2 linked regions of the Shinella zoogloeoides genome follow. The protein of the gene in region 2 interacts with the protein of the main gene of each other region in a pairwise test. Links are inferred from orthologs where the notes say so. Each region holds a gene or a part of one and is shown on either strand. Other genes may lie near its edges.

Region 1 (7,660 bases), 1.5 Mb from region 2 along the record:
GACCGCCGCAATCGCGAGCTGTCGTCCTATGATCTCCTGATCGGCAGCCATAGTGTTGCCGATACGGCGCTTGAGACCGCCGTACCGAACCTGTCCATCATTCCGTCGACCATGGACCTGCTCGGTATCGAAATGGAGATCGCGCAGCAGAGCGATCGTGTCTTCCGGCTGAAGCGGGCGCTCGCCGCCGCCGATGCGCTGTCTTACTCTTACGTGCTGGTCGATTGCCCGCCCTCGTTCAATCTCCTCACCATGAACGCGCTGGCTGCGGCGCATTCAGTCCTGGTGCCGCTGCAATGCGAGTTCTTCGCGCTCGAAGGCCTCAGCCAGTTGCTGGAAACCGTCGATCAGGTGCGCCGCACCGTTAATCCACGGCTCGATATCCAGGGTATCGTGCTGACCATGTTCGACTCGCGTAACAATCTTGCGCAGCAAGTGGTCAATGACGTGCGCACTCATCTCGGCGAAAAGGTCTATCACACGCTCATTCCGCGCAATGTGCGCGTCTCCGAAGCGCCATCCTATGGCAAGCCGGCCATTCTCTACGATCTCAAATGCGCCGGGAGCCAGGCCTACCTTCAGCTCGCCTCCGAAGTGATCCAGCGTGAGAGGCAGCGCAAGGCTGCCTGATTCCAGTATTCGTGAGTAGAACCGATGAATGAAGACAACTCCAAGCGGCGCCTCGGCCGCGGCCTTGCCGCCCTGATCGGTGAAATGGACCAGCTTCCGGCGGCCGATATCGGCAACCAAGCGGCGGTCAATCCGGATCGGCTGGTTCCGATCGAGTTCGTCGGCCGAAACCCCCGCAATCCTCGGCGCTATTTCGATGAATCGGAGCTGCAGGACCTCGCCTCGTCGATCCGCCAGCACGGCATCGTGCAGCCGGTCGTCGTGCGCACCATCGCGGACAACCGCTACGAGATCATTGCGGGTGAGCGGCGTTGGCGTGCGGCGCAGCTCGCGGGGCTGGTGGATATTCCCGTCATCATCCGCGATGTGGACGACCGGACGGCGCTGGAAATCGCCATCGTGGAAAACGTCCAGCGCTCCGACCTCAACCCGCTTGAAGAGGCAATGGGCTACGAGCTGCTGATCGCGGATCACGGTTACACGCAGAACGACCTCGGCGAGATCATCGGCAAGAGCCGGAGCCATGTGGCAAACAGCCTTCGGCTGCTGAAGCTGCCGGAGCCGGTGCGTGAAATGCTGGCTTCGGGCACGCTCTCCGCCGGACATGCCCGCGCGCTCATCCCGACCTCCGATCCGGTTGCCCTGGCGAAGAATATCGTGGCCAAGGGCATGTCGGTGCGCGATGCCGAGCGGATCGCGCAGAACGACATCAAGGCGCAGAGCGACCCCAACCACGGCCAGGCCGTGGCACACAAGGACGAGAAGGATGCCGATACGCTGGCGCTGGAGCGCACGCTTTCGGACGTTCTCGGGCTCGATGTCACGGTGAACCACAAGGGCAATGGCGGCAATTTGCGCATCGCCTACAAGACCTTGGAACAGCTGGAAGAAATCTGCCGGCTTCTGGAGCGCCGCTAGATTCGTTAGCCGGATTCAGCGGCGACCGGATTGCAGGACGGTGGCCAGCATGGTCTGCATGGCAATCGTGTCTTCCAGCGCCGGCCGTTGCCGGCTTTGCAGGATAGCGGCTTGCAGGCGCTGGGTTTCACGGCGGATGGCGGGGCCTGTCCATGTTTTCAGCGCGTTCTCGATGATCGGCTTGCGCCGGAAGTGAAGATGGCGGCCGAAGGTCGCCATGGCTTGCGCGGCCGGCGCCCGTTTCTCATCCATTTCGGCCCGCATCAACTCGAGAAGCTGGAACTGCCGCATGCAGCCCTGCAGGACGAGGAAGACAGGGGTTTTCGACGAAACGATCTTCTGGATCGCGTGCATAAAGCCGTCCCGGTCGCCCTTCAGGATGGCGTCAATGGCGTCGTCCGTGGAAATCGCGCTGGCATCGCCGACGATCTCCTCCACGTCCTGCTCTTCGATCAGTTCCTTGCCGCGACAGTAGAGCGCGAGCTTGCGGACCTCATTGCGCGAAGCGAGCCGGTCGCCGCCGATCGTCTCGACGAGGCGTTCGCGCGCTGCCGGTGAAATCCGCATGCCCTCGGCGGCGAGTTCCTGGTCGATGAGCGCCTGCAGGGCGCGGCCGTCATCGGCGTAGCAGGCGATGGCGACGGCCTGGGAACTGGATTCCGCGGCCTTGCGCAGGGCGGCCCCCTTCTTCAGGTCGCCCGCCTCGATGATCAGCGTGGAAGGGCCGGCGGGCTGGCCCGCGAGGATTTCGAGCCCGTCGGAAAGTCCCTTCTCGCTGCCGGCGTTGCGGATCCAGACGAGACGATCGCCGCCGAAGAGGCCGATGGCGTTCATCTCGTCGATCAGGCGGCCGGGCTGGGTGCCGATATCGCCGGCGTCGAGTTTCACAACAGAAAAGGCGTCATCCAGATTGACTCCGCTGGTGACGGCAAGCGCGGAGGCGCGCTCGGAAACAAGACCCCTGTCGGGGCCGTAGACGAGGAGAAGCCGCGCGGGCAGAGGCTTCCGTTTCAGGAAAGCATCGAATTCGTGCGACTTTACTTCCGCCATAGCCGGCTCAGCGCCGCGCCAGCGCCGAAGCGACATCCGCGCGAATCAGCTCGGCGAGCTCACGGGCGCCGCGGTTCTCCGCATCGCGGATCGCGCGCAGCTTGGCGAATTCCTGGGACGGGAAATCGACCATGGCGACGGCGGAGCGCTTGCCGGAGGCGATCGTTTCGCCGGAGTCCGACTTCGTCAGGTTGTAATCCGCCGTCACGGTGACCCGGCCGGAGCGCGCGGTATCGGTCCGCACGTCGTTCAGCACGCCGACGGTTTTGGAGGTCACGTCCATTTCCAGATGGTAGACCGCATTCTGCGCCTCGCCGGCACCGCCGGTGAAGAGGAAGATCAGGTCGTTGCGGACCTGCTGTTCTACGCGGTCGCCCGCCTCCGACAGGGAGATGGAGGCAAGCTTGCCTTCCGTGCCGCTCGGAGTGGAGTAGAGCGGCCGCACCTGGCAGCCGGCGAGCGCACCGATAAGCGCGACGCCGGCAAGCACTTTTGCAAGCCGCGAGAGGCCGGTTCCGTCAGACAACAACATTCACGATCCTCTGCGGTACGACGATGATCTTCCTGGGACTCTGGCCGGCAAGCGCGGCCTGGACCGCCTCGAGCGCGAGCACGGCCTGTTCGACCGCACTCTGGTCCGCGTCGCGGGCGATTGTCAAATCCGCGCGTTTCTTGCCGTTGATCTGCACCGGCAGGGTGATCTCGTTTTCAGCGACGAGCCGGTCGTCATAGGCCGGCCAGCCGGACATGGCGACGAGGCCCTCGCCGCCGATCTCGCGCCAGCATTCTTCCGACAGGTGCGGCGTCATGGGGGCGACGATGCGGATGAGGATGGCCACGGCCTCGCGTAGGGCCGAGGCCAATTCCGGCGAGGCCTTGCCGGCGGCGGCGGCCGTCAGCGGCGCGGCGAGCGCGTTGACGAATTCGTAGATGCGCGCCACAGCCTTGTTGAAGGCCAGCTTGTCGTAATCGGCCTGAACGGCCTTTAGCGTCCTGTGGGCGGCCTGCGAGACGGCGAGGGCTTCCCCCTCGCTGCCCGGGCGGCTTTCGGCGGCCTTCAGGACAGGCGCGGCCTCCGCGACGAGGCGCCAGACGCGCTGGACGAAGCGGTGCGCGCCTTCGACGCCGGCTTCCGACCAGATGACGTCACGGTCCGGCGGCGAATCGGAGAGCACGAAGAAGCGGGCGGTATCGGCGCCGTAGGAGGCGATGATATCGTCGGGATCAACGACGTTCTTCTTCGATTTCGACATCTTCTCGATCGAGCCGATGGCGATTTCTTCGCCGGATTCGAGATGGGTCGCGCGGCGCTTGCCGTCCGCTTCCTCGATGCGGATCTCGGCGGGCGTCACCCATTCGCGCTTGCCGTCGACGGCGCGGCTATAGGTTTCGTGCACGACCATGCCCTGGGTGAAGAGGCCCTTGAAGGGTTCCTTCAGGTCGACATGGCCGGCCACCTGCATGGCGCGGGTGAAGAAGCGCGAATAGAGCAGATGCAGGATCGCATGCTCAATGCCGCCGATATATTGGTCGACCGGCAGCCAGGCGTTGGCGGCGGCCGGATCGGTTGGGTCGTTCTCCCAGGGCGCGGTGAAGCGGGCGAAATACCAGGACGAATCGACGAAAGTGTCCATCGTGTCCGTCTCGCGGCGGGCGTCCTTGCCGCACTGCGGGCAGGCGACGTGGCGCCAGGTCGGGTGCCGGTCGAGCGGGTTGCCCGGCTTATCGAAGGTCACGTCGTCGGGCAGCTTGACCGGCAGGTCGGCCTTCGGCACGGGAACCACGCCGCAACCGTCGCAATGGATGACAGGGATCGGGCAGCCCCAGTAGCGCTGGCGCGAAATACCCCAGTCGCGCAGGCGGAAATTCACCTTGCGCTCGCCCACCGGCGCGTTGCCGAGCATGGCGGCGGTAAGGCGCTTTGCCACCTCCTCGAAGGCTTCCTCGGTGCCGAGGCCGTCGAGGAAGCGCGAATTGATCATCACGCCGTCGCCGACATAGGCCTCGTCGCCGATCGCGAAGGTGGCGGCATCGCCATCCCCGGGCATGACGACGGGTACGACTGGCAGGTCGTACTTGCGGGCGAAATCGAGGTCGCGCTGGTCGCCGGAGGGGCAGCCGAAGATGGCGCCCGTACCGTAATCCATCAGCACGAAGTTGGCGACATAAACAGGCAGTTCCCAGCTCGGATCGAAGGGATGACGGACGCGGATACCGGTGTCCAGACCCTTCTTCTCGGCGGTCTCAAGCGCGGCGAGCGAGGTGCCGGCACGGCGGCATTCCTCACAGAACGCCATGATCTCGGGGTTCTTCGCCGAGACTTCCCGTGCCAGCGGATGGTCCGCGGAAATGGCGAGGAACGACGCGCCGAACAGCGTGTCGGGACGAGTCGTGTAGACCGTGATGTCCTTCTCGCTCGTCAGCTCCGCGCCGCTGGAAACCTCCCAGCGCACCAGCATGCCTTCCGAGCGGCCGATCCAGTTCTTCTGCATCAGCCGGACCTTTTCCGGCCACTGGTCGAGCGTCTCCAGCGAATCGAGCAGATCCTGGCTGAAATCGGTGATGCGGAAGAACCATTGTGTCAGCTCGCGCTGCTCGACCAGCGCGCCCGAGCGCCAGCCGCGGCCGTCGATGACCTGCTCGTTGGCGAGAACCGTGTGGTCGACCGGGTCCCAGTTCACCTTGGACTGCTTGCGGTAGACGAGGCCCTTTTCCAGGAAGTCGAGGAAGAGGTGCTGCTGGCGCTGGTAATATTCGACATCGCAGGTGGCGAATTCACGCGACCAGTCGAGCGACAGGCCCATGGATTTGAGCTGCTTGCGCATCGTGGCGATGTTCTCGTAGGTCCAGCCCTTCGGGTGGACCTTGTTCTGCATGGCGGCGTTCTCGGCCGGCATGCCGAAGGCGTCCCAGCCCATCGGATGCAGCACGTTGAAGCCGCGTGCGCGCTTGTAGCGCGCTACCACGTCGCCCATGGCGTAGTTGCGCACATGGCCCATATGGATGCGGCCCGACGGATAGGGGAACATCTCAAGCACGTAGTACTTTTCGCGCGGGTCATCGTTGTCGGTCAGAAAGACGTTCTCGTCGTTCCATTTTGCCTGCCAGCGGGGCTCGGCATCGCGCGGATTGTAACGTTCGGTGGCCATGTCTTTGATGTTCCGGAAGTCTTTGGAAGTCTTTTCGGGCGGTTCGCCCATGCGAATATGGTGCCGAGACCTTCATCATGAAACCGCCGAAGCGTCAAGTTTTCCGGCCCCGCACCCACGCGCGACGCCCGCCCGCGCTTGGCAAGCGACGCCGATTTCGCTAGGTCCGGGAGAGGATACAGATGGAGAGTGATCATGGAGCTGCAGGACCGTCTCGAAGACGTTCGCAACCGGATGCGCAAGGCGGCCGCCGAAGCCGGCCGGCGGCCCGAATCGGTGAGCCTCGTCGCGGTGTCCAAGACCTTCGGCGCGGAGGAGATCCGCCCGGCGATCGCGGCCGGCCAGCGTGTCTTCGGTGAAAACCGCGTGCAGGAAGCGCAGGGCAAGTGGCCCGGGCTCCGTGCGGAGACGGCGGGCATCGAGCTGCACCTAATCGGCCCGCTGCAATCCAACAAGGCGGCGGAAGCCGTCGCGCTGTTCGACGTCATCGAGACCGTCGACCGGGAGAAGATCGCCCGGGCGATCGCCGCCGAGATGGCGCGGCAGGGCCGTGCGCTGCGGCTCTATGTCCAGGTCAATACCGGGCTGGAGCCGCAGAAGGCCGGGATCGCGCCGGATGATACGGTCGCCTTCGTCTCCCTCTGCCGCAACGAACTCGGCCTCGTCATCGAGGGATTGATGTGCATTCCGCCGGCGGACGAAAATCCCGGACCGCATTTCGCGCTGCTCGCCAAGCTCGCCGAGCGCTGCAACCTCGATAAGCTCTCGATGGGCATGTCCGGCGATTACGAGGCCGCCATCGGCCTCGGTGCGACCAGCGTGCGCGTCGGATCGGCGATCTTCGGTTCGCGCTGATACGCTCGTCCTGACAAAGAGCAAGGGGTAACCCCACCACTTGAGGCTTTGGTCTGGCTTTGCGGAAAGGCCGCCCTCTCCTATTCTTCCCTTCGGAGGAACCGGCCACGCGCTGGCCGGACAGGGAGGATGCGATGCTGAAGAGCTATGCCGAGATCTATCGTGCCTGGAAGGACGATCCGGGCGGCCACTGGGCCGAGCTTTCCAGGGCGATCGACTGGTTTACGGAACCGACGCAGATTTTCGACGGCGGACAGGGCGTCTACGGGCGCTGGTTTCCGGATGCGGCCGGCAATACCTGCCACAACTGCGTCGACCGGCATGTGGCGGCCGGGCGGGGCGAGCAGGCCGCGCTGATCTATGACAGTCCCGTAACCGGTCGGAAGGCGCGCTACAGCTATGCCGAGCTGCTGGCGCAGGTGAACGCGATGGCGGCGGTGCTGGCCGATCATGGCGTCGGCAAGGGCGACCGCGTCATCCTCTACATGCCGATGATTCCCGAAGCGGTCTTCGCCATGCTGGCCTGCGCGCGCATCGGCGCCATTCACTCGGTGGTCTTCGGCGGGTTTGCCGCGAGCGAACTGGCGGCGCGGATAGACGATTGCGCGGCCAAGCTCGTCGTCACGGCAAGCTGCGGCGTGGAGCCCAGCCGGGTGGTCGCCTACAAGCCGCTTCTCGACGGAGCGATCGCCCTTGCCCGCCACAAGCCGGAGCACTGCCTCGTCCTGCAGCGGCCCGAGCTGGCGGCGGACCTCACGGAGGGCCGCGATGTCGATCTCGGGCCGGCGCTGGCGGCGGCGCGTGGGCGCACGGTGCCGTGCGTCCCGCTCGCCGCGACCGATCCGCTCTATATCCTCTATACATCGGGCACGACCGGCCAGCCGAAGGGCGTGATCCGCGACAATGGCGGCCACATGGTCGCCCTCGCCTGGACGATGCGGGCGCTCTACGGGGTCGAACCGGGTGAGGTCTACTGGGCGGCGTCGGATATCGGCTGGGTGGTCGGCCATTCCTATATTGTCTATGCGCCGCTTCTGAACGGCAGCACGACGGTGCTC
Region 2 (8,220 bases):
TCGCTGGAAAATTCCGTCGTCATCTCCGACGACAATACCGTGATCAATGTCGAGGGCCTGCGCTACGCCAAGGACGAGTTCGTGCGCCACAAGACGCTCGATGCGGTCGGCGACCTCGCGCTTGCCGGCGCGCCGTTCATCGGCTGCTACCGCTCCTATCGCGGCGGCCACAAGATGAACGCCCATGCGCTGAACGCGCTGCTCAGCGACCGGACCGCCTATGAGGTTGTCGAGGCGGCCGCGCCGCGCTCGCGGGCCGGCCAGCGCGAGCTGATCGCCGTCAATGCACCCGAGTTTGCGCCCTGGTCTCTTTGAGACCGGGCACGCCGGCAATCGATCTCCCTGCATGACTGCCATAAAAATGCGTTAATGCGCCGCCATGGCGTTGCGGTCTCGACGTATTTGGAGATACAACGCGGGGCGCGTGTGCGGCCCGTCCGCATTGGCTGCCGTTGAACTGGGATTGTCACATGGTTGTTGCAGGGTCTGTTGGTGTGAAGAAGACGGCGCGCATTGTCTATCTTACGCTTTTCGCTACGGCGTCTTCGATTGGTCTTTCCGCCTGCCAGTCGGATCCGGACATCGACATCACGAAGCTTACCGGCGAAGTCGAATCCGCCGATACGCTCTATAACCAGGGCCTGGCCAATCTCAGCGCCGGCAAGGTGACCGAGGCGAACCGCAAGTTCGAGGCGGTCGACCGCCAGAATCCGTTCTCCGAGCAGGCCCGCAAGGCACTCGTCATGTCGGCCTTCACGAGCTATCGCCAGGGCCAGAACGAGCAGGCGATCGCCGCCGGCAAGCGCTACCTGGCGCTTTATCCGGGCTCGGCCGATGCGGCCTATGCGCAATATATCGTCGGGCTCGGCTACTGGAAGCAGATCCCGAGCGTCACGCAGGACCAGCGCGCATCGCAGCAGACGATCGAGGCCATGCAGGCCGTCATCGATAACTATCCTGATTCGGAATATGTAGAGGACGCCCAGGTGAAGATTCGCTTTGCCCGCGACCAGCTCGCCGGCAAGGAAATGCAGATCGGCCGCTACTATCTCGAGCGCAAGGAATATATCGCGGCAGCCAGTCGCTTCCGCGTCGTCGTCGAGAAGTACCCGATGACCAACCAGATCGAGGAAGCGCTCGCCCGTCTCGTCGAGACCTATTACGCGATGGGCGTGGACAGCGAGGCGCAGACGGCAGCCGCCGTTCTCGGCCATAACTACCCCGACAGCCAATGGTATTCCGACAGCTACAAGCTGCTTCAGACGAAGGGGCTCGAGCCGCGCGAAAATTCCGGTTCCTGGATTGCACGCGCCGGCAAGAAGCTGATCGGCGCCTGACGCACGAGCAATTCCAGCAAAGGTGTGCAGCGGTTTTGCGTCCGGAATTGCGTAAAGACAAAGAGAAATGATGCGGCAATGCTGGCGCAGCTATCGATCCGCGATATCGTCCTGATCGAACGGCTCGATCTTGCCTTCGAGCCGGGCCTTTCCGTGCTGACCGGCGAGACGGGCGCCGGTAAATCCATTCTTCTCGACAGCCTTTCGCTGGCGCTCGGCGGGCGCGGCGACGGCTCGCTGGTGCGTCACGGCACCGAGCGCGGCCAGGTGACGGCCGTCTTCGATGTGCCGGGCGATCACGCCGCGCGCGCGCTCCTGCGTGACAACGGCATCGACGATGACGGCGACCTCATCTTCCGCCGCCAGCAATCCGCCGACGGCCGCACCAAGGCCTATGTCAACGACCAGCCGGTCTCGGTGCAGCTCATGCGGCAGGCCGGCCAGCTTCTCGTCGAAATCCATGGCCAGCACGACGACCGGGCGCTTGTCGACACCGATGCGCATCGCCTGCTGCTCGATGCGTTCGGCGGTCTTGGCGAGGTGGCGCTCGACGTCGGCACGCTCTATCACCAGTGGAAGGAGGCCGAGCGCACCCTGCGCCGCCATCGCGAGAAGGTCGAGGCCGCCGCCCGCGAGGCCGATTACCTGCGCTCTTCCGTCGAGGAACTGGAAACCCTCTCTCCGCAGGACGGCGAGGAGGACGCGCTGGCCGAGGTCCGCTCCCGCATGATGAAGGCCGAGCGCATTGCCGGCGACATCAACGAGGCGAGCGACTTCCTGAACGGCAATGCCTCGCCCGTGCCGCTGATCGCCGCGCTGGTGCGCCGGCTGGAGCGCAAGAGCCACGAGGCGCCCGGTCTTCTGGAGGAGACCGTGGAACTGCTCGACCTCGCGCTGAACCAGCTCTCCGACGCGCAGATGGCCGTCGAGGCGGCGCTGCGCAAGACGGAATACGATCCCAAGGAACTGGAGCGCACGGAAGAGCGCCTTTTCGCGCTGCGCGCCGCGGCCCGCAAATATTCCGTGCCCGTAACCGGACTTCCGGCGCTGGCGGCGAAAATGATCGCCGACCTTGCCGATCTCGATGCCGGTGAGGAGAAGCTGGTGCAGTTGCAGAGCCGGCTCACCGAGGCGCGGGCGGCCTTCGAGATCGCGGCCCGCTCGCTCTCGGAGCGGCGGCACAACACCGCGCAGGCGCTTGCCGCCGCGGTGATGGCGGAACTGCCGGCGCTGAAGCTGGAGCGCGCGCGGTTCACCGTCGAGATAACCACCGATCCGGAGGGCGGCGCGGAGGAGGGGATCGACACGGTCGAATTCCACGTCCAGACCAATCCCGGCACGCGGCCCGGCCCGATCATGAAGGTCGCCTCGGGCGGTGAGCTCTCGCGCTTCCTGCTGGCGCTGAAGGTGGCGCTTGCAGATCGTGGTTCTGCCCCGACGCTGGTCTTCGACGAAATCGACACCGGTGTCGGCGGTGCGGTCGCCGATGCCATCGGCCAGCGGCTGAAGCGCCTGTCCTCCACCGTGCAGGTGCTTTCCGTCACCCACGCCCCCCAGGTCGCCGCCCGCGCCGCAACGCATCTCCTGATCTCCAAGGGACCGGTCGAAGGTAGCGAGACCGTCGCCACCCGCGTCGCCCGCATGGATGAAGGCGCCCGCACGGAAGAGATCGCCCGCATGCTGGCCGGTGCCTCGGTGACGGACGAGGCGCGTGCGGCGGCAGCGCGGCTGCTTTCCGGCGGTGGGTGAGGGAACGCGCCTACTTTCCTTTCGCCAAGTTTGCTCTAAAACCTGTTCCGAAATCCGGAGCATGTCATGGCAAACGCGAAAATCCCCGTCGAGAACCTGACCGAAGAAGAAGCCGCGGCCGAGCTTGCCTTTCTGGCAGCGGAAATCGCGCGCAATGACGAGCTTTATCATGGCCAGGACGCGCCGGAGATCTCGGATGCCGACTACGACGCGCTGAAGCGGCGCAACGAGGAGATCGAGGCGCGCTTTCCCGCGCTGGTGCGCGATGACAGCCCGTCGCGCCGGGTGGGGTCGGCGCCGCTGCCGACCTTCGCGCCGATCACGCATTCGCGCCCGATGCTCTCGCTCGACAACACGTTCTCCGACGAGGACGTGCGGGATTTCGTGAACTCCGTCTACCGCTTCCTCGGCCGACTGCCGGACGATTCGATCGCGTTTACCGCCGAGCCGAAGATCGACGGGCTTTCCATGTCGATCCGCTACGAGAACGGCCGGCTGACGAGCGCGGCGACGCGCGGCGACGGCACGACGGGCGAGAACGTGACGGCGAACGTGCTGACCATCGGCGAAATCCCGAACCGCCTGCCGGCCGGCGCGCCTGCCGTCGTCGAGGTGCGCGGCGAGGTCTACATGGCCAAGAGCGACTTCCTCGCCCTCAACGAGAAGATGGCGGCGGAGGGCAAGCAGACCTACGTCAACCCGCGCAACACGGCGGCAGGCTCGCTGCGCCAGCTCGACGCGAGCGTGACGGCGAGCCGCAAGCTGCGCTTCTTCGCCTATGCCTGGGGCGAGATGTCGGACATGCCGGCATCGACGCAGTACGGCATGATCGAGGTGCTGAAATCCTGGGGTTTTCCGGTAAACCCGATGACGAAGCGGCTTTCGCGCGTCGACGACATCATCGCGCATCACCGCGAGATCGGCCTTGCCCGCCCGGACCTCGACTACGATATCGACGGCGTCGTCTACAAGGTGGACGAACTGGCGCTTCAGGAGCGCCTCGGTTTCCGCTCCCGCTCGCCCCGCTGGGCGACGGCGCACAAGTTCCCGGCCGAACAGGCCTTCACGACGGTCGAGAAGATCGACATCCAGGTCGGGCGCACCGGCGCGCTGACGCCCGTTGCGCGGCTGACGCCCGTCACCGTCGGCGGCGTGGTCGTCACCAATGCGACGCTGCACAATGCCGACTATATCGATGGCATCGGCAATAGCGGCGAACGTATCCGCGCCGAGGAACACGACATCCGCATCGGCGATACGGTCATCGTGCAGCGCGCGGGAGACGTCATCCCGCAGGTGCTCGACGTGGTGATGGAAAAGCGCCCGGCGGACGCGCGGCCCTACGAATTTCCGAAGACCTGCCCGGTCTGCGGCAGCCATGCCGTGCGCGAGCGCAACGAGAAGACGGGCCGGCTCGATTCCGTCACGCGCTGCACGGGCGGCTTCGTCTGCCGTGCGCAGGCGATGGAGCACCTGAAACATTTCGTTTCGCGCAATGCCTTCGACATCGAGGGGCTCGGCGCAAAGCAGATCGATTTCTTCTTTGCGGCGGAAGACGCATCGCTGACGATCCGCACCGCGCCCGACATCTTCACGCTGGAAAAGCGGCAGGCCGGTTCGCTGACCAAGCTGGAGAACATCGACGGCTTCGGCAAGGTCAGCGTGCGCAAGCTCTACGACGCCATCGATGCGCGGCGATCGATCGCGCTCAACCGCTTCATCTATGCGCTTGGTATCCGCCATGTCGGCGAGACGAACGCCAAGCTGCTGGCCCGCGCCTACGGCACCTATGCCGCCTTCGAGGAGGCGATGAAGGGTTCGGTCTCGCTGTCCGGCGAGGCCTGGACCGAACTCAACAGCATCGACGGTATCGGCGAGGTCGTCGCGCGGGCGATGGTGGAATTCTACAAGGAGCCGCGCAATCTCGACGTCATCGACCGCCTGCTGCAGGAGGTGACGCCGGAGGTGGCCGAGGCGGTCGTCGCGTCGTCGAGCCCGGTTGCCGGCAAGACGGTGGTCTTCACCGGCTCGCTGGAAAAGATGACGCGCGACGAGGCGAAAGCCATGGCCGAGCGGCTGGGCGCCAAGGTGGCCGGATCGGTATCGAAGAAGACGGACCTCGTCGTCGCCGGGCCGGGTGCCGGCTCGAAACTCGACAAGGCGCGCGAATTCAGCGTCGAGGTCATCGACGAGGACGGCTGGTTCGAACTCATCAAATCCTGATCTCAGGGGAGCGTGACGGTCGAGCCGCGCACGAGGAAGCGGCCGTCGAAGGTCATCGGCAGGCCCTGGCCGGTGCTGTAATCGAGCGTGCCGCCGAGATAGGCGTGCATGTGCAGGTGCGGCTCGGAGGAATTGCCCGAATTGCCCACCCGGCCAAGCGGCTCGCCCTGCTCGACCAGTTCGCCGCCGGAGACGGCGATCGAGCCTTTCCTCAGATGGGCGAGCAGGATCCGGGCGGTGCCGCAGGCAAGGATGATGTGGTTGCCCGCCGGCTCTCCAGTGTTGGTCTGCGAAATGCGGTTGTCGTCGACGCCGTCATGCGTGGAGATCGCGACGCCCGTGCAGGGGCTCGTCACCTCGTGGCCGTAGATCACGTAGTCGGCGAGGTCCTTCGGCATGAGCCCCTTGGCGCGGGCGCCAAAACCGTTGAGCGCGACGATATCGAGCGCATAGCGTTGGCTCTGGTCCGTGTGGTGATAGTTGATCGACGTCGCGCTGCCGCCCTGGCCGACATAGTAGGTGCCGGCGGCAAAGGGGAAGGCGAGGTCCACGGCGGTATCCTGATAGCCGTATCCTGAGAGGGCGCGGGCAGCGAGCGCCAGGAAGAAGATCGCCATGGCCGCGGTGAAGCCGTGCGTGCGTATCGCGGAGGCCGCGCTGTTCCAGGGACGGTCGCGCACCGGCATGTAGGACACGGCGGCCAGGGCGACGAACACGATCGGCAGGACGATCGCCAGTGCGGAACTCAGGAAATCCCAGCGGCCGATGACGGCGATGAAGGCGAAGTAGCAGGCGCCGTAGAGCACCCGCATGGCCCAGCCGAGCCGGTCGCGCGGGCGCGGCAGCCAGAGCCAGAGGAGGAAGAAGGCCGGCAGGACGACCTGCGTCGTCAGGAGGATGAGGAGGGACAGCTGCATCGTACCGGCCTTGCTGGATAGCCATGCCCTTTTCTCACCGCCGGACACGGACGTTGGAACCTCTGCTCAATCCGCACCATCGAGATTGGTTCCGATTTTTCGAATCTCTTCTGCGGCTTGCCGTCGTTTCTTAAGGGTCCGTATATCCCGCCGGCCGGATGGCCACGGTGTAGCCCGCCGGGTCGCTGTCGAAGAGGATGGCGCCGGTCGCCTTGGATTCCGCAGCCACATAGTCGAAAATCACGTGGTTTTCCTCGATCACCCGATCACCGTCCATCAGCCGGCCGACGACGGTAACGGCGGCGGCGGTCGTCGTCGCGGTATTGTAGATATCGAAGGAGACGCGATAGCCGGCGCGGGTCTTCTCTGTCGTCAGGACGGTGACCGAAAGGTCCGGCGGCGTCGCCTCTCGCGTGAATGCTTCCCATCCGACCCAGCCGAGCATGGTCACGATCAGGATCGCGGAGACGATGCCGGTCAGCCATTCGATCCAGTGCGGATCGTGGCGTTCCCGGTGGCGGCCTTGTTCGGATCGGGTCATGACGGCCTCACAGGATCAGGCGTGCGGCGGCGGCGCCGAGCGAGGCCGGGAAGCCGAGCACGACGACGGACAGCATGATCTCGACGGCGGAACTGTCGCCGAGCCGTTCGAAGATCCAGAGCGCGAAGACGCTGATCGAAAGCGCGATGACATAGCCGGGCAGGGTGAAGCGCACGAAGGCGTGCCACCACGGCGTTTCCGGGGAAAGCTCATGGCCGCCGATGAAGGAGACCGCATAGACGAAGCCGTGCATGAGGGCGACGGAGAGCACGGCGACGATAAGCGCGTGCCAGATCGTCATCTTGTAGGCGAGCACCATCATCTCGTCGGTCGGCGCGATGTTGAGGGAGAGGAAGAGGGCGCCCGCCGCCATCATCAGCAATTCGCCGTGATAGGGCGTTTCCTTGTCGTCCTCGTCGTCGTCATGCCCGAGCTGGCTGCGCCCGAGCATCGCGCCGATGCTGGCGGGCATGGATTGCAGGGCGACCTTGCCGACGAGTTCGCTTGTCGGCATGTCGCCGCGCAGCAGCCCCAGCGCCGTCAGGACCACCACGCTGGTGACGATGCCGATGCCGTAGGCGATCGTCGCATCGCGCAGCGCCTCGCGCCAGGTGAAGGTCTGCTCGAAGCCGATGCGGTGGGCGAGGAGGACGAGAAGGGGAAAGTTGACGAGGAGGAGCAGCAGCAGGCGCTCGCGCGCCATGTAGAAGCCGAGATACCACATTTCCATGGTCATCAGCATCGGCAAAGCGAGAAAGAGGGCGCCCGCGACGCCGCGGCCGAGACCGGTGAGGAAACGGTTGAACTCGTCGGTGCCGCTCTCGGCATGTGCCATGAAAGATCCCTCGCGAAAGCGCGGGGATAACGCGGCGCGGCCCTATAGGTTCCGCGCCGCCGATGTGGTCAGAAGCGGTCGGGCTTCTTCGTCTTGGGCTTGTGCGGGCCGCCTTCCGGCTTGGCAGACTTCTCGTCCCGCTTGCCCTTGAAGGGCTTTGCGCCGGCATAGGGCTTTGCGGGCTTCTTGCCGCCCTCGTCGCGGTCCTTCCAGTGCGGCCTGGGAGCCGCGCCTTCCGGCTTGTCGCCCTCGCGCTTCTTGTCGAAGCGGGGCTTCTTGTCGAAACCGCCCTTCTTCTCGAATTCGCCCTTCGGCTTCCAGTCGGCGCGGCGCTCCGGCCGGTCGTAACGCTGCGCGGGCTTGTCGCCGGGCGTGCGGGTGTAGGGCTGCGGGGTCAGGTCGGGCTGGCCTTCCAGCACGGTGACGCGGATGCCGCGTTCCAGGCTGCTGTCCGGGCCGAGATGGCCGAGGAAACCATCGGCGGCGGCGGCGGAGAGTTCCACATAGGTCTCCTCCGGCTGCATCTTGATCGCGCCGATCTCGTTCTTGGTGATGTTGCCGTTGCGGCAGAGCATCGGGATCAGCCAGCGCGGCTCGGCGCGCTGCTTGCGGCCGACC

Evidence for each region.
Region 1: the proteins of ligA (region 2) and leuS interact in binary tests that used the Escherichia coli proteins (3 or more experiments, as listed by UniProt). The link is inferred for Shinella zoogloeoides from one-to-one orthologs.

Annotation. Positions count from the first base shown.
Region 1 is NZ_CP132311.1:3,610,517-3,618,176, reverse strand. What follows is about bases 2,917-6,091. They hold leuS (leucine--tRNA ligase), read right to left. Parts: upstream 5,748-6,091; coding sequence 3,117-5,747; downstream 2,917-3,116. Other genes in these bases: Q9316_RS18710 (YggS family pyridoxal phosphate-dependent enzyme), read left to right, coding at 5,943-6,091; lptE (LPS assembly lipoprotein LptE), read right to left, coding at 2,917-3,130. Also shown: Q9316_RS18735 (ParA family protein), read left to right, coding at 1-630; Q9316_RS18730 (ParB/RepB/Spo0J family partition protein), read left to right, coding at 655-1,548; holA (DNA polymerase III subunit delta), read right to left, coding at 1,564-2,598; more of lptE, read right to left, coding at 2,606-2,916; more of Q9316_RS18710, read left to right, coding at 6,092-6,602; Q9316_RS18705 (propionyl-CoA synthetase), read left to right, coding at 6,737-7,660.
Region 2 is NZ_CP132311.1:2,096,923-2,105,142, reverse strand. The notes cover bases 2,832-5,730. They hold ligA (NAD-dependent DNA ligase LigA), read left to right. Parts: upstream 2,832-3,152; coding sequence 3,153-5,309; downstream 5,310-5,730. Other genes in these bases: Q9316_RS11485 (M23 family metallopeptidase), read right to left, coding at 5,312-5,730; recN (DNA repair protein RecN), read left to right, coding at 2,832-3,086. In the rest of the region: lpxC (UDP-3-O-acyl-N-acetylglucosamine deacetylase), read left to right, coding at 1-315; Q9316_RS11500 (outer membrane protein assembly factor BamD), read left to right, coding at 471-1,337; more of recN, read left to right, coding at 1,416-2,831; more of Q9316_RS11485, read right to left, coding at 5,731-6,226; Q9316_RS11480 (TIGR02588 family protein), read right to left, coding at 6,357-6,767; Q9316_RS11475 (TIGR02587 family membrane protein), read right to left, coding at 6,775-7,602; Q9316_RS11470 (DEAD/DEAH box helicase), read right to left, coding at 7,671-8,220. UniProt on the Escherichia coli protein: DNA ligase that catalyzes the formation of phosphodiester linkages between 5'-phosphoryl and 3'-hydroxyl groups in double-stranded DNA using NAD as a coenzyme and as the energy source for the reaction.